DNA from 2 places in the Enterobacter dykesii genome. Region 1 is predicted to be linked to the other one. Evidence: predicted binding sites of a transcription regulator. Region 1 holds the regulator's gene; the other holds the start of a gene.
What was found. Region 1 encodes sigma-54, which starts transcription at its own class of promoters, with help from an activator protein. Its sites were predicted from a motif close to GTTGGCACANNTTTCGCTNT; they were not measured.
Positions count from the first base shown of each region.

Region 2: glnK (P-II family nitrogen regulator) is a predicted target of sigma-54. The motif match lies at 9,076-9,095, and genes of this name have one in related genera.

Region 1 is NZ_CP126604.1:4,010,414-4,020,858, reverse strand. Features, by position in the region: gene elbB (isoprenoid biosynthesis glyoxalase ElbB) at 1-32, shown strand, start outside; gene mtgA (monofunctional biosynthetic peptidoglycan transglycosylase) at 29-754, shown strand; gene npr (PTS phosphocarrier protein NPr) at 794-1,066, opposite strand; gene rapZ (RNase adapter RapZ) at 1,063-1,917, opposite strand; gene ptsN (PTS IIA-like nitrogen regulatory protein PtsN) at 1,963-2,454, opposite strand; gene hpf (ribosome hibernation promoting factor) at 2,537-2,824, opposite strand; gene rpoN (RNA polymerase factor sigma-54) at 2,847-4,280, opposite strand; gene lptB (LPS export ABC transporter ATP-binding protein) at 4,328-5,053, opposite strand; gene lptA (lipopolysaccharide ABC transporter substrate-binding protein LptA) at 5,060-5,614, opposite strand; gene lptC (LPS export ABC transporter periplasmic protein LptC) at 5,583-6,158, opposite strand; gene kdsC (3-deoxy-manno-octulosonate-8-phosphatase KdsC) at 6,155-6,721, opposite strand; gene kdsD (arabinose-5-phosphate isomerase KdsD) at 6,736-7,722, opposite strand; gene F0320_RS19145 (calcium/sodium antiporter) at 7,736-8,713, opposite strand; gene mlaF (phospholipid ABC transporter ATP-binding protein MlaF) at 8,941-9,753, shown strand; gene mlaE (lipid asymmetry maintenance ABC transporter permease subunit MlaE) at 9,761-10,445, shown strand, end outside.
Region 2 is NZ_CP126604.1:1,001,373-1,011,817, reverse strand. Features, by position in the region: gene F0320_RS04715 (beta-galactosidase) at 1-890, opposite strand, end outside; gene F0320_RS04710 (LacI family DNA-binding transcriptional regulator) at 993-2,063, opposite strand; gene F0320_RS04705 (YczE/YyaS/YitT family protein) at 2,141-2,752, opposite strand; gene F0320_RS04700 (PLP-dependent aminotransferase family protein) at 2,839-4,260, shown strand; gene F0320_RS04695 (hypothetical protein) at 4,342-4,557, opposite strand; gene F0320_RS04690 (hypothetical protein) at 4,554-4,805, opposite strand; RNA gene ffs (signal recognition particle sRNA small type) at 5,066-5,162, opposite strand; partial or broken gene F0320_RS04680 (MGMT family protein) at 5,247-5,644, shown strand; gene F0320_RS04675 (YbaY family lipoprotein) at 5,678-6,205, opposite strand; gene tesB (acyl-CoA thioesterase II) at 6,406-7,266, shown strand; gene amtB (ammonium transporter AmtB) at 7,362-8,651, opposite strand; gene glnK (P-II family nitrogen regulator) at 8,687-9,025, opposite strand; gene F0320_RS04655 (SmdB family multidrug efflux ABC transporter permease/ATP-binding protein) at 9,246-10,445, opposite strand, start outside.

The DNA.
Region 1 (10,445 bases):
TGGTGGCCCGCGTGCTGGTGCTGACTGAATGAGGCGTAAATTTGCCGCAGGCGCAGGGGTGAAACGTTTTCTCTTGCGCATCGTACTTGTGCTGGCGGTATTCTGGGGCGGCGGGCTGGCTTTATTCAGCATTATGCCGGTACCGTTCTCTGCCGTTATGGTTGAGCGCCAGCTTAGCGCGTGGTTCAGCGGCGATTTCAGCTATGTTGCCCACTCTGACTGGGTGAGCATGGACGAGATCTCCCCGTTCATGGGGCTGGCGGTCATCGCGGCGGAGGACCAGAAATTCCCGGAGCACTGGGGGTTTGACGTGGCGGCCATTGAGAAGGCGCTAGCCCATAACGAACGCCATGAAAACCGCGTGCGCGGGGCATCAACCTTGTCGCAGCAGACGGCCAAAAATCTGTTTCTGTGGGATGGTCGAAGCTGGGTGCGAAAAGGGCTGGAAGCGGGGCTGACCCTGGGAATGGAAACGGTCTGGAGCAAAAAACGCATTCTGACCGTCTATCTCAACGTCGCTGAGTTTGGCGACGGCATATTTGGCGTGGAAGCTGCCGCACAGCGGTATTTCAATAAGCCAGCCAGCCGTCTGAGCATGTCAGAAGCAGCGCTATTGGCCGCTGTATTACCGAACCCTATCCGCTTTAAGGCCAGTGCCCCATCAGGGTACGTGCGAAGCCGACAGGCGTGGATTATGCGCCAGATGAATCAGCTGGGCGGAGAGGGGTTTATGCGGCGTAATAACCTTATGTAGGACGGGTAAGCGCAGCGCTACCCGCCTGAATAGCAAATATTAATCTTCGTCGAAACCTGCGTTAAACAGGGCAATCACCGCCGCCAGCGCTTCCTCTTCCTGAGGGCCGCTGGCTTCTACTTCAATCTGGCGCCCTTTGGCGGAATCGAGCATCAGCAGTGCGATCACGCTGTTCGCTTCCGCTTCGGTGCCTTCGTCATTCCGCAGCAGTACCTCTGCATCGAAACCCTGCATCAGCTCAAAAAGCTTCATCGCCGGGCGCGCATGCATACCCAGCTTATTGGTGATCTCAACGGTTTGTTTTACGGTCATGTTTTACGTTTTTCCAGCGTGCGATGACGGGACTGAACGTTCTTCCCGCGCGAGCGGAAATAGTCGGCCAGCTGTTCGGCGATATAAACCGAACGATGTTTACCGCCGGTACAGCCAATCGCCACCGTCAGGTAGCTACGATTGTTTGTCTCCAGCATAGGTAACCATAGCTCAAGGTAGCTTCGCGTCTGGTAGATAAAATTGTGTACTTCTGTGTGCCGGTCGAGGAACGCCGCCACCGGCTTATCCAGACCGGTCATTGGACGCAGCTTCGGATCCCAGTGCGGGTTCGGCAGGAAGCGAACGTCGAAAACGTAATCCGCATCAATCGGAATACCGTGCTTAAAGCCGAAGGATTCGAACACCATCGTCAGTTCGCGCTCGCGTTTACCCAACAGACGGGTACGCAGCATTTCCGCCAGCTCGTGAACGGACATCTCAGAGGTGTCGACAATCAGGTCGGCACGAGAGCGCAGCGGCTCCAGCAGGTCGCTCTCTTCATCAATAGCGCTCTCCAGAGAGAGGTTCTTGCTGGAAAGCGGGTGCAAACGACGGGTATCGCTATAGCGGCGGATCAGCGTATTGCGGTCTGCATCGAGGAACAGCAGCTGAGGCGAGAACGCGTCAGGCAGGTTGCTCATGGCCTGTTCGAAGATCTCTGGCGATTCAGGCATGTTACGAACGTCGATACTGACGGCGGCAGAGGTTTGTCTCTCCGCCAGCGTGCGGGCCAGGTCGGGCAACAACACGACCGGCAGATTATCGACGCAGTAAAAACCCATGTCTTCCAGGGCGCGCAGAGCAACGGATTTCCCCGACCCTGAACGGCCACTGACAATCATCAGCACCATGTTCCGTTTCTCCTCAGGACAACAGATGTGAAGGCCATCTCCTGGTTATGCATCATCCTGATTGCCTTCTGCTTCAGTGATAATTTGATAGAGCTCTTCATCACTTTGAGCCGAGCGCAGTCGACGGCAAATAGTTTTATCGGCCAGACGCTTGGCGACCAGCGACAGCGTATGCAGATGGGTTTTCGTCTGATCGGCAGGCACCAGCAGCGCGAAGAGGAGATCGACGGGCTGGTTATCAATGGCATCGAAGGCGATGGGCGTTTCAAGCTGCACAAACACACCAACGGCACGCAGGGTATCCTCTTCCAGTTTGCCATGCGGGATCGCGATGCCGTTGCCGATACCGGTACTGCCCATTTTTTCACGGGTCAGAATCGCTTCGAACACCACCTGCGGCGGCAGGCCCAGCTGTTTGGCAGCCAGTTCACTGATGATCTCCAGCGCACGTTTTTTGCTCTGGCAGTGAACCGCACTGCGGGTACATTCCTGGTTAAGGACATTGCTCAGTTGAAGAGCGGAATCGTTGTTCATCATAATTTCACCTAAGCGCTAACTGTACAAATGGCCTGTTGTGTTTCACAACAGGCCTTCCTGCACCCGTTAACTGCCCGGACAATTAGTGTTGTTTCAGTTTATCTTTATGTTTATTAAGCTGTCGTGCAAGCTTATCAATCAAGCCGTCGATAGCAGCGTACATGTCTTGCCCTTCCGCACTGGCATGCAGTTCACCCCCGTTAACATGCAGGGTGGCATCCGAGATATGAGTCACTTTCTCCACTTTCAACACAATATAGACCTGATTGATCCTTTCGAAATACTGCTCGAGTTTTGCAAACTTCGCGTTAACGAAGTCGCGTAAAGCCTCAGTAATTTCGACGTTTTGTCCAGTGATGTTGAGCTGCATAGTGTCTTCCTTATCGGTTGTGTCAGACCAGCTGTTTACGCTGGTTGGACGGCGGAATGGATAAAGACTCTCGATACTTCGCAACAGTACGACGTGCCACCATAATACCCTGATCGGACAGCATGGTGGTTAACTTACTGTCGCTTAGTGGCTTCGCGGGGTTCTCCGCGGCGATCAACTTCTTCACCAGGGCACGAATGGCCGTTGACGACGCTTCGCCGCCGCCCTCGGTATTCACATGGCTGGAGAAGAAATACTTAAGCTCAAATATACCGCGTGGACTGTGCAGATACTTCTGCGTGGTGACACGGGAAATGGTTGATTCATGCATCTCGACGGCCTGGGCGATATCCGCCAGTACCATCGGTTTCATATACTCTTCGCCCTGCTCAAAGAACGCCTGCTGCTGTTCGACAATACAGCGGCTGACGCGCAGCAGCGTATCATTTCGGCTCTCCAGACTTTTGATCAGCCATCGCGCTTCCTGAAGATTGCTGCGAATATATTGATTGTCGGAGTCGTTACGCGCGCTGGTGCACATGGAGGCATACTGCTGGTTGATTTGCAGACGAGGGATGCTGTCTGAATTCAGTTCAACGACCCAGCGGTCATTGTGTTTTCTGACCAGCACGTCCGGGATCACGTACTCGGGTTCGCTGGTCTGGATCGACTGTCCCGGGCGCGGATCGAGCGACTGGATCAGATTCACCGCTTCTTTCAGCACCTCTTCCTTCAGGCGCGTGACGCGCATCAGGCTGCGGAAATCGTGGTTGGCCAACAGATCCAGATGATCGCTGATGATTAAGCGCGCCTCGTCGAGCCATGGCGTCTCTTTGCTGAACTGAGAAAGCTGGATCAGCAGGCAGTCGCGCAGATCTTTTGCGGCTACGCCTACCGGATCGAAACGCTGGATGCGCTTCAGAACGGCTTCAACTTCCTCAAGCTCAATCTCGTCGTCGCCCATGCTTTCCAGGATATCGTCCAGCGTGACGGTCAAATAGCCGGTGTCGTCAACGGCATCGACAATTGAGGTGGCAATCGCGCGGTCGGTATCGGAGAAGGGGGTAAGTTCCACCTGCCACATCAGGTAATCCTGCAGCGACTGGGTGGTCTCTCCCTGATAGACCGGTAGCTCATCATCCTGGTAGTCTGCACGCGTACCGGAAGGGGTTCCGGCGGTGTAGATTTCATCCCAGCTGGCATCCAGCGGAAGCTCGTCGGGCATCTCTTTTTGTTCGAGTGCATCCGCGGTGTCGAGCGCTTCTGTATCCTGTGACTGCTGAGCGTCTACCTCGTCATGAAGATCGGTTTGTTCCAGCAGGGGGTTGCTGTCCAGCGCCTGCTGGAGCTCCTGCTGAAGTTCTAACGTGGACAGTTGCAACAGGCGAATTGCCTGCTGTAGCTGCGGCGTCATTGCCAGTTGTTGGCTGAGCCTTAATTGCAAACCTTGCTTCATGTTCAGAGCTTTTTTCTCCGGTTCGGCGTTACGTTACCTCTACCCTATCAGAGTCTGAAGTCTTCCCCAAGATAGACGCGCTTAACATGATCGTCTTCGAGGATCTGCTGCGGCGTACCGTGGGCGATCAGATTGCCCTGGCTCACAATATACGCGCGTTCACACACGGCCAGCGTTTCACGAACGTTGTGGTCGGTGATCAGTACGCCAAGCCCGCTGTCACGCAGGTGTTCAATGATGCGTTTAATGTCGATAACCGAGATCGGGTCAACGCCCGCAAACGGTTCATCCAGAAGGATAAATTTCGGGTTTGCAGCCAGCGCACGCGCAATCTCAACACGACGGCGTTCACCCCCGGAGAGGGCCTGACCGAGGCTGTCGCGCAGATGCTCAATGTGGAACTCTTCCATCAACTCGTTGGCACGATCCTGACGCTGTTCGCTGGTCAGATCGTTACGAATTTCCAGGACCGCCATCAGGTTATCGTAAACGCTAAGGCGACGGAAAATGGAGGCTTCCTGCGGCAGGTAGCCGATCCCGCGACGCGCGCGCGCGTGCAGAGGCAGAAGGCTGATGTCTTCATCGTCAATGATAATGTTGCCGGCATCGCGCGGCACAATGCCAACGACCATGTAGAAAGTGGTGGTTTTACCCGCACCGTTAGGGCCAAGCAGCCCCACGATTTCGCCGGAGTTGACGGTCAGACTGACATCTTCTACGACACGGCGGCCCTTGTAGGCCTTCGCGAGATTTTTTGCAGTTAATGTTGCCATAACGAATTAGTTACTCTTCTTCTGTGCCGGGGCCTGGCCTTTGCCTTTGTCCTGCAGCTGCGACGGAACCAGGACGGTCGTGACGCGTTTGCCTTTCTCGCTGGAGGCCTGCATTTTTTGCTCTTTCACCAGATAGGTGATCTGGTCGCCGGTAATGTTGCTGTCCAGCTGTTCCAGATACGCGTTTCCGGTCAGGATGACCAGGTCCTTCGCCAGCTCATAGTGCATATGCGAGGCGCGGCCTTTCACCGGCTTGCCGTTGTCCTGCATCTGGTAGAAGGTGGCCGGGTTGCCGTAACCATCAATGATCTCTTTGCCCTGCTCGCCACCCGGACGGGTCACGACCACTTTGTCGGCGTTAATTTTGATGGTGCCCTGAGTCATGACGACGTTACCCGTGAAGGTGACGACGTTGCCCTGCATATCGAGCGACTGGGTATCAGACTCGATATGGATCGGTTGGTCGGTATCGCCCGTTACAGCAAGCGCGGGGAGACTGGTCGCCAGCATCGCGCTGGCGATAATTACTTTAAGGCTGAGTTTGTTTGTTTTGAATTTCATAGGAGGTTCTAACCTTTTCAATCAGCTCGGCGTTCTTGCTGCGTAAGTTCCCGCGCATTCTCAAACCGCTGGAATTAAATGTTGTGCCATACAGTGTGACCAGATCCTGCGAGGTCACGTCCTGGGTTACCAGGTTAATCTGGGCATTATCCGTCGTAATTTTTCGCAGTTGCGAGTCAGCGGTCAGGGCGTTGACTTCAACGTGGCCATACAGATAAAGCATACGGTCATTTGTCAGTTTTGCCCTATCTGACTTAATTGACCACGTCGGCACTTTGTCCTTATCAAATGTGGTCATGACAGGTTGGGTAAACCACGAAATACCGTCATCTGAAAAATATTCAACATGCTGGGCAATCAGACGATAGTTCAGCGCGCCTTCCGGGCTGTAGACCACGGTGTCGCTGTGATCGCTTTTATAGGTTGGATCGTTATTGTTGACCACTTCCGTTTGCGTATCGTCGCGATCGGCAAGGTTCACGCCAATCAAGACCAGTGCGACAAGCGAAAGCAAAATGATAATCCAGCGTCTGGTTTTACTCATATCGATTGCCCTTTGGCCTCATCAAGCTTGCCCTGCGCCAGCAAAAGCAGATCGCAGACTTCACGTACGGCACCACGGCCGCCGTTGATGTGGGTAACGTAGTCTGCGCGCGGGATCAGCAGCGGATGCGCATCGGCAACGGCGATGCTCAGCCCGACTTCAGCCATCACAGGCCAGTCAATCAGATCGTCCCCGACGTAGGCTACGTTTTCCGGTGCGATAGCCAGTTTACCCAGTAAATCCTTAAACGCCGCCATCTTATCGGATTGACCCTGATACAGATGGGTAATTCCTAAGGTTTCACAGCGGTCTTCTACCAGTTTAGCTTTTCGTCCGGTGATGATAGCCACCTCAATACCTGAGGTGAGCGCGCAGCGGATACCGTAGCCGTCGCGAACGTTAAACGCTTTCAGCTCTTCACCATTGTTGCCCATGTAAATCAGGCCATCGGAAAGTACGCCATCCACGTCCAGGATGAGCAGACGAATGTTTTCCGCCTTTGCCATCATCTGGGTACTGATCGGTCCATAACAGGTTGCAAGGGATGCACCCGCATTACTCATTGTCTTATCCTTCATTACACTACGCCTGCGCGCAGCAGATCATGCATATGTACCACACCCAGCAACTGGTCGCCATCGGCAACCATCACTGAGGTAATGTGGCGGGACTGCATCAGGTTCAGCACATCCACGGCCAGCGTACCCGGACGGACGCGTATACCGCCCGGCGTCATCACATCGGCGATGCCGAGCGTGCGGACGTCTACACCCATGTCGAACACGCGACGCAGGTCGCCATCGGTGAAGATCCCCTGAATTTTCATCAGATCGTCGCACACGACCGTCATACCCAGATTCTTACGGGTGATTTCCAGCAGCGCATCACGCAGGGAGGCTTCTTTACTGACGTGAGGGATCTCGTCCCCGGTGTGCATAATATCGTTTACCCGAAGCAGAAGCTTGCGCCCCAGCGCGCCACCCGGGTGGGAAAGCGCGAAATCCTCCGGCGTAAAACCGCGGGCTTCGAGCAGCGCGACGGCAAGCGCATCACCCATGACCAGCGCGGCGGTGGTGCTGGACGTCGGCGCCAGGCCAAGCGGACAGGCCTCCTTGGGCACTTTCACGCACAGGTGAATATCGGCTGCCCGCGCCATGCTGCTTTCCGGACGGCTGGTCATGCAAATAAGCGGCACCTGCAGTCGCTTCAGTACCGGGATCAGCGCCAGAATTTCATTGGACTCCCCGGAGTTGGACAGCGCGATGACGATATCCTGCGGCGTGACCATACCCAGATCACCGTGCGCGGCTTCCCCTGGATGTACAAAGAAGGACGAGGTGCCGGTACTGGCAAACGTTGCCGCCATTTTGCGTCCAATGTGGCCGGACTTGCCCATCCCCATCACCACGACTTTGCCGGCACAGTAGAACATCTTCTCACATGCCAGACTAAAATCCTGATTAATGTACTGATCTAACTGCGCCAGACCTTCACGTTCAATCTCCAGAACCTCTTTGCCTGCCTTCTGAAAGTCAAAACCCGGCTGCAATTCTATTTGCGACATAATGCGTTTCCGTTTACCCAGAGATAAGAGGCGAGAGCCAGTACAGCATCGCCATCCATACGATAAATCCACCCGTCAGCAGCGCGCCTGCGCCTTTGCCGATCTGTCGTTGCCGCCGCCAGCAGAGCAGGGCAAATATCACGCTGACCAATAACATCACGCCGTAGTCACGTGAGAACGCCAGGGGATTAAAGGGCCCTGGCGTAATCAGGGCCGGCAGGCCCATCACAATGGCGATATTAAATATGTTGGAACCGATGATATTACCAATGGCAATGTCATCCTCACCTTTCCGTGCCCCCGCAATGGCCGTGGCCAGCTCCGGCAGGCTGGTGCCGATGGCAATCACCGTCAGGCCAATGGTCAGTTCACTGATGGCGAAATAGTTCGCCAGCACCGTCGCGTTATCCACAACCATGCGCGTTGCCATCGGCATGATGATCAGCGCAACGCCAAGCCAGAGCAGGGCAACAGGCAGCGTGCCTTCTCGCGGCAGTTCGGCGACCTGCTCCCGCGTGAGGCTATCCTGACCCTGCTTCTCAGCCAGGCGGGCGATTTTAACACTATACAGCAGCCAGATGACGGCCAGCGCCAGCAGGAAAATGCCGTCGCTGTAGCTCAGTACACCATCATAAAATACGCAGCCTGCCAGCAGGCTTACGATTAACATTAGCGGCAATTCACGGCGCAGAACATCAGAATGCACGCGAAATGGATGGAGCAATGCGGCCAGGCCTAAAATCAAAAGTATATTGACGATGTTAGAGCCAATCGCGGTGCCTACTGCCAGGTCTAACTGACCATGCAGCGATGCTGTTACAGAGACGATGATTTCAGGAAGTGACGTTCCAACACTGACAACGGTCATCCCGATGACGACAGGCGGTACGCCCGTCAGGCGACACAGGATAGATGCAGCAAACACTAAACGGTCAGCACTGTAGACCACCAAAAGTAAACCAATTATTAACAGTGCTGTTGCTAAAAGCATCAAAAGTCCTTTCTTCAGGTATACTCGTCGGTCCATCGCACGGGAATGGCTGGACTGCATACAGTCTGAGGCGTAACGAATTCCTAATTTTGACTTTATGCGCCGGAAAAGTAAAACAAATGCCAGCTTTCGCTAACCTCAACGGCTATTATTCTGTAAAAATGCGGAGTTGAGGGCTGATTCAGGCGGCATGCCTTAACGTGAGCAGGGTAATAAAGGAACCATAAATGAGCCAAACGATGGCGAATTTAGTCGATGTTCGCGGCGTGAGTTTTTCTCGCGCCAACAGATTGATATTTGATGATATTTCGTTGACCGTACCGCGTGGCAAAATCACTGCCATCATGGGGCCGTCCGGGATCGGTAAAACGACCCTGCTGCGCCTCATTGGTGGGCAGATCCCACCTGATAGCGGTGAAATCCTCTTTGATGGCGAAAACATCCCGGAGATGTCACGCTCGCGTCTGTATACTGTCCGCAAACGCATGAGCATGCTCTTTCAGTCGGGAGCCTTGTTCACCGACATGAATGTCTTTGATAACGTGGCCTATCCGCTGCGCGAGCATACCAGCCTGCCGCCTGAACTGCTGAAAAGCACGGTGATGATGAAGCTCGAAGCCGTCGGTTTGCGAGGCGCCGCGAAGCTGATGCCTTCGGAGCTGTCCGGCGGGATGGCGCGCCGCGCCGCGCTGGCGCGAGCCATTGCATTAGAACCTGATTTAATCATGTTCGACGAACCGTTTGTTGGACAGGATCCCATCACGATGGGCGTGCTGGTGAAGCTCATCTCTGAACTGAACAGCGCGCTTGGCGTCACCTGCATTGTGGTATCTCACGATGTACCGGAAGTATTGAGCATTGCCGATTACGCCTATATCGTGGCGGACAAAAAGATCGTCGCACACGGTAGCGCTCAGGCGCTGCAGGAAAATTGCGATCCGCGCGTGCGGCAGTTCCTTGACGGTATTGCCGATGGCCCTGTGCCGTTCCGCTACCCCGCGGGCGACTATCGTGACGATTTACTGGGAATAGGGAGTTAAGCCACTCATGCTGTTAAATGCGTTGGCCGCTCTCGGACACCGTGGCATAAAAACCATCAGGACGTTCGGGCGTGCCGGATTGATGTTATTCAACGCACTGGTCGGCAAGCCGGAATTCCGTAAGCACGCACCGCTGCTGGTGCGGCAGCTTTATAATGTCGGCGTGCTGTCGATGCTCATCATCATTGTCTCCGGTCTGTTTATCGGTATGGTGCTTGGGCTGCAGGGCTATCTGGTTCTGACAACCTACAGTGCGGAAACCAGCCTCGGGATGCTGGTGGCGCTCTCGCTGCTGCGCGAGCTGGGGCCGGTTGTGGCGGCGCTGCTGTTCGCCGGGCGCGCGGGGTCGGCATTAACGGCTGAAATTGGCCTGATGCGCGCGACCGAGCAGCTCTCCAGCATGGAGATGATGGCGGTCGACCCGCTGCGTCGCGTGATCTCGCCGCGTTTCTGGGCTGGGGTGATCTCTTTACCGTTACTGACTATTCTGTTTGTCGCCGTGGGTATCTGGGGCGGTTCGCTGGTTGGCGTGCACTGGAAAGGCATTGATGCCGGTTTCTTCTGGTCCGCGATGCAGGACGCAATCGACCTGCGAATGGATCTGGTTAACTGTCTGATTAAAAGCGTGGTATTTGCCATTACGGTCACCTGGATTGCATTGTTCAATGGTTACGATGCCATCCCGACGTCGG
Region 2 (10,445 bases), 1.5 Mb from region 1:
ACGGGGATCGACGCCGTTAAGCGCTCTGCCCAGCTGCCGCGCTCGTCGACGATGGCTGACCCCGGACGCCGGGAAACGCTGGCGCATTTTTCACCCCTGCGCCACAGGGTCATGACCACCTCGCAGTCCGCAAAGCCGGCGCCTGCCAGCGCGACATCAACCTTCAGCACCGCGCGGTCCAGCTCCGCATTCAGGTCCGTCACTACGTGATAGTCGGCAATCTGCGTCTCGGGTTTATGCAGCAGCGTCACATCACGGAAGATGCCGCTCATGCGCCACATGTCCTGATCTTCCAGATAGCTGCCGTCGCACCAGCGCAATACCATGACCGCCAGGCGGTTCTGCCCGGGGCGCAAGGCCGCCGAGAGGTCAAATTCGGCGGGCAATCGGCTGTCCTGGGAATAGCCCATCCACTGACCGTTGCACCAGAAATGGAACGCCGAGTTCACGCCGTCGAAGATGATGCGGGTCTGCCCGCTCCGGAGCCAGGCGTCATCCACCTCAAATGTGAGCGAGTAACAACCGGTAGAGTTTTCCTGCGGCACAAAAGGCGGATTAACGGGAATGGGATAGGTGACATTGGTATAAATGGGCGTGTCGAACCCCTGCATCTGCCAGTTAGACGGCACGGGCATCGCAACGGCATCTGCACAATCTTCGGTTACCCATGCCTGAGGAACCTGCTCCGGCGCGGTAAAGTAGCTAAACTGCCATAGCCCGTTGAGAACGTGCCTGCTGGTGGATCCGGCGTCCTCTCTGGCAGAGGGCTCATTGCGCCAGCTGTGTAACGGCGCGTGTGCGGCCAGACGGTTCCACTGGGTGACGCCAGGATTTTCCCAGTCCCGACGGGCCAGAATGGCGCTGAGGGTCAGCGGTGAAGTGGTGGACATAGTAACCTCTTTGCGAAGCGCTCACAATTTTAGTTAACATGCCCTGGCTCCCGGCAACGGTAAAGCGTTCAATCGCGGGGTAGCGAGTCCGATCACAAAGTTTTATTTGCGGGCAATCTGCTCGGCAAGCAGTGCCAGGCTTCTGAGCTGCTGCGCCAGATCCTCGCGCTCGGCCTGCTTCAGGTTGCGGCGCGCGCTGGAATGACGGGTAACCAGCGTCACCGGCAGCTGAACCTGCCGGCACGCTTCGCCCCCGGAAGACGCCAGCAGCCACTCAACGCTGCGTTCGCCCGCCTCGCGAAACGCCTGACGAATGGTCGTCAGCGGCGGGGAAAACCAGGCGCTGTCGGCCGTATCGTCAAACCCCACCACCGAAAGCTGACCAGGGATCGCGATCCCTTTTTCCGCGCAGGCGCGCATCACCCCGAGCGCCATCTGATCGTTCGCCACCAGAATCGCGTCCGGTAATGCCGCACCCGACAGCAGCACGTGTCCCTTCTCGTAACCGCTGGCCGCGCTCCAGTCACCGTAGGCCACAGCCGTCGCGTTAAGACCCGCCTGCGCCAGCGTCGCTTTCCACCCAGCCAGGCGCGCCCGCGCAGAGACCGAGCTTTCCGGCCCGCTCAGCAGGGCAATATTCCGATGCTCCAGCGACAGCAGATGCTCAACGCCCAGACGCGCCCCCTGCTCCGCGTTAAACACGAGGCTGTTTACCCGCGCTGAGGGCGCCACATCGAGGAACAGCACCGGGACGGGCGACGCCAGCGCCCCAAGCTCTTCGGCGTGCGGATCGTCAAGCGGCACGTTCACCAGCAGCGCGTCCACCCGCTGTGCCAGCAGCGCCTGAAGCGCCGTCTGACACTGCAGGGGCTGCTCCACCATGGAAATCAGGACGCTCGCCCCCTGTTCCGCCGCACGCGATTTGACCGCCGATACAATTTGTGAAGGCGCGTGCAGGGCCAGGTCAGTCGTGATGAGGCCCAGCGAACGGGTGCGTTTACCCGCCAGCTGCTGTGCCCGTAGGTTAGGAACGTAGTGCAGCTCCGCCATCGCCTGCTGCACCTTTTCTCGCGTGCGGGCAGACACATGTTCCGCATCGTTAATGACGCGCGAAACGGTCTGGTAAGAAACCCCCGCAAGGAGGGCGACATCATAGAGAGTGATTGCTTTCATGCTTTCTGGCATCGCGATTTTCGAAGCGCCTATTCTGGCACAGCGACGCCGTTAAAACATGTGAGCGCTTCGCAAAATTAAACAACCCGCTCCGGCTGGGGGATTTCCGCAATGCGCGGCTTCTGGCGGAACCAGGGCAGACAGAGCTGGATAAGCGGGCCAATGGTCAGAGCATAGAGTACGGTTCCCACCCCAAACGTGCCGCCAAGCACGCACCCAATCAGCAGGACGGACACCTCAATTGAGGTGCGCACGCTGCGAATGGACCATCCCAGCCGGGCGTGAATCCCGGTCATCAGGCCATCGCGCGGGCCTGGTCCGAAACCGGCCCCGATATACATGCTGGTCGCAATCGCGTTCATCACAATGCCCGATACCAGGAAAGCAATTCGAACGGGTAACGAATCCAGCTCCGGGATAAGCGCCATGCTGGCGTCCGCCGCCAGACCGATACAAATCACGTTGCTGATCGTGCCGAGGCCCGGCATCTGGCGCAGCGGGATCCACAGCAGCAGCACCGCAGCGCCGGTCACAATGATCACTGTCCCGATAGTCATCCCCAGCTGCATCCCCACCCCGAGGTGAAACACATCCCAGGGATCGACACCCAAATCGGAACGAATGAACATCGCGGTGGAAAGGCCATACAGTCCTAAACCGACATAAAGTTGTAGCAGACGACGTACCATTTTTATCTTCTCCAGTGAACCAGGCTTTCATCCTGACCTAAAATGGCACTATGATTAATGTCCAGTTTTCAAATAGTGGACTGCATATGTCATCACGCCGCTTCGGAAGCCAGTCGCTGGTACGCCTTTTAGGCCACTGGCAGCAAGCCTCATCCCGCACCCCGCTCTGGCGGCAGCTGGCCGACGCGCTGCGTCTATTAATCCTTGATGGACGGCTGGCACTGAATACGCGGCTGCCGGGCGAGCGTGAGCTGGCCGCGGCGCTGGAAGTGAGCCGTACCACCGTCAGCAGCGCGCTCGCCCACCTGCGTGAAGAAGGATATCTTGAAAGCCGCCACGGCAGCGGGTCACGGGTCATTCTCCCGGACACGCGCGCCGTTCCTACTCTTTCCGCGGCGAGCGCCGCACTGGATCTCTCCACTGCCGCCCTCAATGCCGGGCCGGAGATCCATCAGGCTTATACCCATGCGCTCACGGCCATTACCCCGCATCTCTCGCTAACGGGCTACGATCAGCTAGGGCTACCGACGCTGCGGGAGGCCATCGCTGCGCGCTATACCGCGCGGGGTCTTCCCACCCGCGCAGACGAAGTGATGGTGGTCAATGGCGCCGTCAGCGGCTTTGCGCTGGTACTGCGAATGATGACCGGACCGGGGGACCGCGTCGTGGTCGATCATCCCACCTATCCGCTGGCGATTGCCGCCATTCAGGGGGCGCAGTGTCGGCCCGTAGGAGTGTCGCTGCCGGAAACCGGCTGGGATACGGATGGCTTTGCCGCAACGCTTGCCCAGACGGCGCCGCGCCTGGCGTACCTGATGCCTGATTTTCATAATCCGACCGGGCGCTGTATGGATATCGCCACCCGTCAGGCCATCACGGATATTGCAGCCCAAACCCGCACGGCGCTGGTGGTGGATGAAACGATGGTGGATCTCTGGTTTGATGCGCCTCCCCCGCCGCCGCTGGCTGCCTTTAACCCGCAGGCCACCGTCATCACCTTAGGCTCTGCCGGTAAAAGCTTCTGGGGCGGGCTGCGTCTCGGCTGGATCCGTGCCTCATCGCGCATCATCGCCACGCTTGCCCAGACGCGGGATACCCTGGATTTAGGCTCGCCGCTGCTCGAACAGCTGGCAATGCAGTGGCTCATTAATAACAGCGAGACGTTTCTGCCCGCACGTCGGAAGATGCTGGCGGAACGGCGCGATCGCTGTGGTGACCTGCTGCGCGAACATTTCCCGGAGTGGAAATTCCACGAGGCGGAAGGCGGGCTCTCTTACTGGATAGAGCTTCCGGGCATGCTGGCGACACAGCTTGCTGCGCGGGCTGAAATTCTGGGGATCAACCTGGGGACCGGCACGCGATTTGGTTTATCGGGGGCGTTTGACCGCTATTTACGTATGCCCTTCTCGCTGGAATCGACAGAGCTTGAGCAGGCATTGCTGAGGATCAAACCGTTATGGCTCGCCCTGAATAAAAACGTGCCATCGTTAAAACGCAGCGTGATCTAATATTAAAATATTTGAAGCAGATCATAAAATAAAAACTGCTGACTGTAACATATGCAGTCAGCAGTTTTCACTGGTTGAGAATTAATGCTGAGGAGGAATAGGAAAGCCTTTTAGTGAAATAACGAAGTTATCACCGTCTTTCTTTATTTTTGCACCGGTATCACACCAGTCAGACGCAATACGAAAGAACTCATCGCTTCCAACATTCCAGCCAAGACGTACATGCTTCACGTAGCCTGAACGCAACAGATCGCAGGCCTCGTTGTAGTCACTGGCGGTTGACAGTTGTTGTTTCATTTTCTCTTCTTCAGAAGTTTACGTAGAGCCTTGATTTCTTTAGGAGTAAAAGGAGAAACACTCTCTTCTTCCGTATGCTGATTATCAATATCCTCTTCCGATACTCCCGCCTCTTCTACTGCTTCGAATGCCAGCAGCAGCAGTTTCTCTGTCGTCACGCTTAAATTCTCGTTATTGCTTTCCGCATAGTGGCGAAGCCTTTCTTTTAGCGCGTCATCAATCTTAACGTTTAATACCGCTGTAGCCATGTTTGTCACTTCCCTTCGGAATAAGTACTTTATTTAATACACGAAGTTAACAATATTATCCAGATATATATTTTTTTGAGTTAAGGAAGAAAATAACCGTCCGATTATAAAATGACAGTCTATTATTACAGGTTTATGACAATAATATTTCAGTCCAATGAAATATATATTACACGATATAGACGTAGTTTTATTGTGGAGTAATGATGCAAGGGAGAGGTGAAGCTGAAGAATCTTATGAGGCCACAAATGGGTGGGGGCCCTGCCAGCTACATCCCGGCACACACGTCGTCTGCCCTGGCTGCTTCCTTCCGGACCTGACCTGGTGAACAGAGTAGCGTTGCGGGAGAACCAACAGAGCCCCCATTGAGAGCGTTGATAACCAACGCGCTGGCGCATTATCCCTGTGCTAAGACCCAATTGCAAGCGACCAGCAACCGGATGCTGGTTTCTTGCGCAAACAGGCGCAGCAATCATGAAGATCTTCGTTTACCATAGCTTTCCATAAACTCCCCACAGGTAAAGGTATGGACGAACACGACTCCTTTCCACAGCGTGTATGGCAAATCGTGGCCTCAATCCCGGAAGGCTATGTCACCACCTATGGTGATGTCGCGCGTCTGGCCGGTTCCCCGCGCGCGGCACGGCAGGTTGGAGGCGTCCTGAAACGACTGCCGGAAGGCAGTACGCTGCCCTGGCATCGGGTGGTGAATCGTCATGGTGCCATTTCGCTCACCGGACCGGATCTCCAGCGTCAGCGTCAGGCGTTACTTGCAGAGGGAGTACAGGTGTCGGGGTCGGGTCAGATCGACTTGCAGAAGTTTCGCTGGGTGTATTGACCCCTCTCCTGGAGGAGAGGGGCAATGCAGACATTACATCTGAGTCGGTGGGGTTGGCAGGGACGGCTGATTGGTCTGCGGTGCGATCGGTACTTCGGTCTGCTGCACCGGCACCAGGTTCAGATCAATTTTGGTACCACCGTTGTTGATCGCTTCCTGGACCGTATCGGTGATAAAGACCAGCTTACCGTTAATCGTTACCGCAGCACTCAGCAGGATGCGGGCGTTAGGCTGCACGTCCGACGGGTTATACGGCAACACGAAGCTAAACGGCGCCTGCTTGCCTTCAGTACGAACGGCACGCTGGGCCACAACTTTCGACGGCGCGTCAGCCAGAGAAGCATCCGACAGTGTTACGGTTAATACCGCATCTGGCGGCAACGCAACTCTCTGTTTAATCCAGATGGTACCGGAAACGTTAGGCTGCTGAATGGATTGCTGCGAAAGGGTATTAATCCCGTTCGGGTCTGCAGCTGGTACCGGCACCTGGGCGCTCTTACCGGCACAGGCGGACAACGCCACCGCAATCGCTACACCACTTAGCATAGGCACGAGTTTCATTGAAGTCTCCTTATCAATGCACCAGCGGGATCGATCCCATCCGATGTCGTTTCAATCACATAACGTATTCAAGTGTGGCACAGATCACCGATTTATGCCTGAAAACGTCACGATATTCAGATTATTCTACCCATCGGACCACTTTCATTTCTGCGTTATACTCTGCCTATCTTTCGCTACGGCGTTTATTGAGGACAACTATGAGTCAGGCACTGAACAATCTGCTGACATTACTGAATCTGGAAAAAATTGAGGAAGGACTCTTTCGCGGACAGAGCGAGGATCTCGGCTTACGTCAGGTTTTCGGGGGGCAAGTCGTCGGACAGGCTCTGTACGCAGCAAAGGAGACTGTCCCGGCAGACCGTCTGGTGCATTCTTTCCACAGCTACTTCTTACGCCCTGGCGATAGCGCAAAACCGATTGTGTATGACGTTGAAGTTCTGCGAGACGGCAACAGCTTTAGCGCACGCCGCGTCGCGGCCATTCAGAGCGGCAAGCCGATCTTTTACATGACCGCCTCTTTCCAGGCGCCGGAACCAGGCTACGAGCATCAAAAAGTGATGCCCCCGGCTCCATCACCCGACTCTTTAAAATCAGAGACGGACATTGCCCGCGCGCTGGCGCATCTGCTTCCGCCACAGGTCAAAGAGAAGTTTCTCTGTGATAAGCCGCTGGAGATCCGCCCGGTTGAATTCCACAATCCGATGAAAGGCCATACCGCCGAGCCGAAACGCCAGGTCTGGATCCGTGCCAACGGGACCGTGCCGGAAGATTTCCGCGTGCATCAGTATCTGCTCGGCTATGCGTCAGATTTCAACTTCCTGCCGGTGGCGCTGCAGCCGCACGGGGTAGGTTTCCTGGAAAAAGGTATGCAGGTCGCGACAATCGATCACTCAATGTGGTTCCACCGTCCGTTCAACATGAATGAGTGGCTGCTTTACAGCGTGGAGAGTACGTCAGCGTCAAGCGCGCGCGGGTTTGTGCGTGGGGAGTTTTATACTCAGGACGGCGTGCTGGTCGCGTCTACGGTGCAGGAAGGGGTGATGCGTAATCGCGGGTGATTGTGTACGGCCTGATGCCCTCACCCTGACTATCTCCCGCGAGGAGAGGGAACAAACATTAAAAACGGCAACCGAAGTTGCCGTTTTGCTGTTTATTATGCGTTATACGCATTCTCGCCGTGGCTGTTGACGTCCAGACCTTCGCGCTCCTGCTCTTCCGGTACGCGCAGACCCACCGTCATATCCGCCAGCTTATAGCCAATGAAAGCGACTACGGCAGACCAGACAACGGTGATAGCGATACTTTCCAGCTGCACCAGCACCTGATGAACCATGGTCACGCCTTCTGCGTAGCCCACGCCACCGAGCGATTTCGCGGCAAAGATACCGGTCATGATACAACCCACGATGCCGCACACGCCGTGCACGCCAAACACATCGCATGGGTCGTCAACGCGCAGCACACGTTTCAATGCGGTCACGCCCCACAGACCCGCCAGACCGGAAACCAGACCGACCAGCAGCGCGCCACCCACGCCGACATAACCACACGCTGGCGTAATGCCAACCAGGCCGGCAATGGCACCCGAACAGGCACCCAGCAGTGACGGTTTACCGCGTACCGCCCACTCGCCAAACACCCAGGAGAGGATTGCACCCGCAGTTGCCACAACGGTGTTCACGAAGGCCAGCGCGGCGATTTCGTTTGCTGCACTTGCCGAGCCGGCGTTGAAGCCAAACCAGCCAAAGTAGAGGATAGCCGTACCGGTAAATACCATCGGCAGGTTGTGCGGTTTGAACGCTTCTTTACCGAAGCCCACGCGTTTGCCAATCAGGTAGGCGCCCACCAGGCCCGCTACCGCGGCGTTGATGTGAACAACGGTACCGCCCGCGAAGTCCAGCGCGCCGTGCGTTGCCAGCAGACCGCCACCCCAGACCATGTGCGCAATCGGCACATAGGAGAGCGTCATCCAGACCACCACGAAGATCAGCACGGCAGAGAAACGGATACGCTCGGCGAGCGCGCCCACAATCAGCCCGACGGTAATACAGGCGAAGGAGCCCTGGAACGCAACGTGGATGTACTGATAGAAACTGCCCATCAGCGCGGTCAGCTCAATATTTTTCAGCATCACCCAGTCGAAGTTACCAAAGAACGCGTTGCCCGTACCGAACGCCAGCGAGTAACCGTAAACCACCCACAGCACGCAGACCAGTGCGAACGTCACGGCAACCTGCGTCAGCATGGAGAGAACGTTTTTGCCACGGATCAGGCCGCCGTAGAACAGCGCAATGCCCGGAATTGACATGAACAGCACCAGCGCGGTGCTGATCATCATAAAGGCGTTATCGGCTTTGTCGACCACCGCTGGGGTAGCAGCCAGCGCCAGGCCCGGCAGCAGCGCCAGCGAACCCAGACCCGTTTTGAGTGTTGCTATCTTCATTTTCTCGATCCCTATCACTGTGTGCCAGGAGTTACTTACAGAGCCGCTTCGTCAGATTCGCCGGTACGGATGCGAATGACGCGCTGCAGTTCGGCAACGAAAATTTTGCCGTCGCCAATTTTGCCGGTATAGGCCGCTTTGCTAATGACATCAATGACTTCATCAAGCTGATCGTCAGCAATCGCGACATCAATTTTTACTTTTGGCAGAAAGTTAACGCTGTATTCCGCCCCGCGATAAAGCTCGGCATGACCCTTCTGACGACCAAAGCCTTTCACTTCGGTGACAGTCAGTCCCTGAATACCCATTGAAGACAACGCTTCACGCACGTCTTCGAGTTTGAATGGTTTGATTACAACCGTAACCAGCTTCATAGATCCCCTCCAGTCAGAATTCGGTAATGGCCGCAGCTTACGCAGAAGGTATTGCAAGGGGTGTGCCAGAAATGAAAACGAGGGGGAACGGCGGCGCACAGAGCATTACGCAGCCGTAATAAACAAACAAGCGAAAAAAAACGCACCATGCCGGTGCAGGGTGCGTTTCAGTTTTGCACCAACAGGAATGACTGTTAGCGCGTCGCCTCATTTTGGTGCATCAGGCGCTAAGCGACTCTTCATCACGCACGCTGGCCGCCAGCTCTTCGCCCGCCAGCTGCAGCTGGTACATCTGCCAGTAGCGACCTTTTGCTTCCAGCAGTTCACGGTGCGTACCGCGTTCAACGGCCTGTCCGCGGTGTAGCACCAGAATGGTATCGGCATCAACGATGGTGGAAAGACGGTGGGCAATCACTACCAGCGTCGTATGGTCGCGTACCGCGGCCAGCGCCTGCTGGATGGCCTGCTCGGTACCGGAGTCAATACTGGCCGTGGCTTCATCCAGAATCAGAATCTGCGGCGTTTCAATCAGCACCCGCGCCAGCGCCAGGAGCTGCTTTTGCCCGACGGAGAGATTGTTCCCCTGCTCGCCCAGTTTGGTATTGATCCCATCGCTAAACCCGCGCGCCAGCTCTGCCAGCTGCACTTTTTCCAGCACGTCCCAGACCTGCTCCTGCGAGTAGTCTCGCCCCAGGGTCACGTTGGCGTAGAAGGTATCGGCAAGCACGACCGGATCCTGCTGCACCATCGCGACGCCTTTACGCAACACGGTGTGGCTGAGAGACGCGAGCGGGCGCCCGTCGAGGCGGATTTCGCCGTGCGTGACCGGGTAATAGCCCATCAACAGGCTGGCAAGCGTGCTCTTACCGCTGCCGGTATGCCCCACCAGGGCCACGAAACCGCGCGACGGAACGTCAAGCGTGATGTCCTGCAGCACAAGCCGGTCTTCGCGATAGGCAAACGAGACGTTATCAAAGGCGATAGTCCCGCTTTGCAGAGGCCGCTCGTCATTGCCGTAGGCCTGGCGCGGCCTGTCCATCAGCTCAAAGACGCGCTCACCGGCGACCACCGCCTGCTGCAGCATCGATTGCTGGGTGGTAAGCTCGATCAACGGCTCGTTAAGACGCCCGAGATAGCTGATAAAGGCGTACAGCACGCCCACTTCAATCGTACCGTTTGAGCTCAGCCCAAAGAGCATCAGCAGCCCGCAAAGCACCAGCGCCGAGAAAAGGCTCAGCAGCGGACGCAGCAGGAAACCATCAAGCCGCAGCGTCTGCATACGCGCCATGTAGTGCGAACGGCTGGCTTCACCCATGCGTTCGCCAAAGCGCGCCTGCTGGCGGAACTGCTGGATGACGCTCATGCCGTTGATCACTTCGTTGAAGCCATCGTTGATGTCGGCCAGATAAGCGCGGACCCG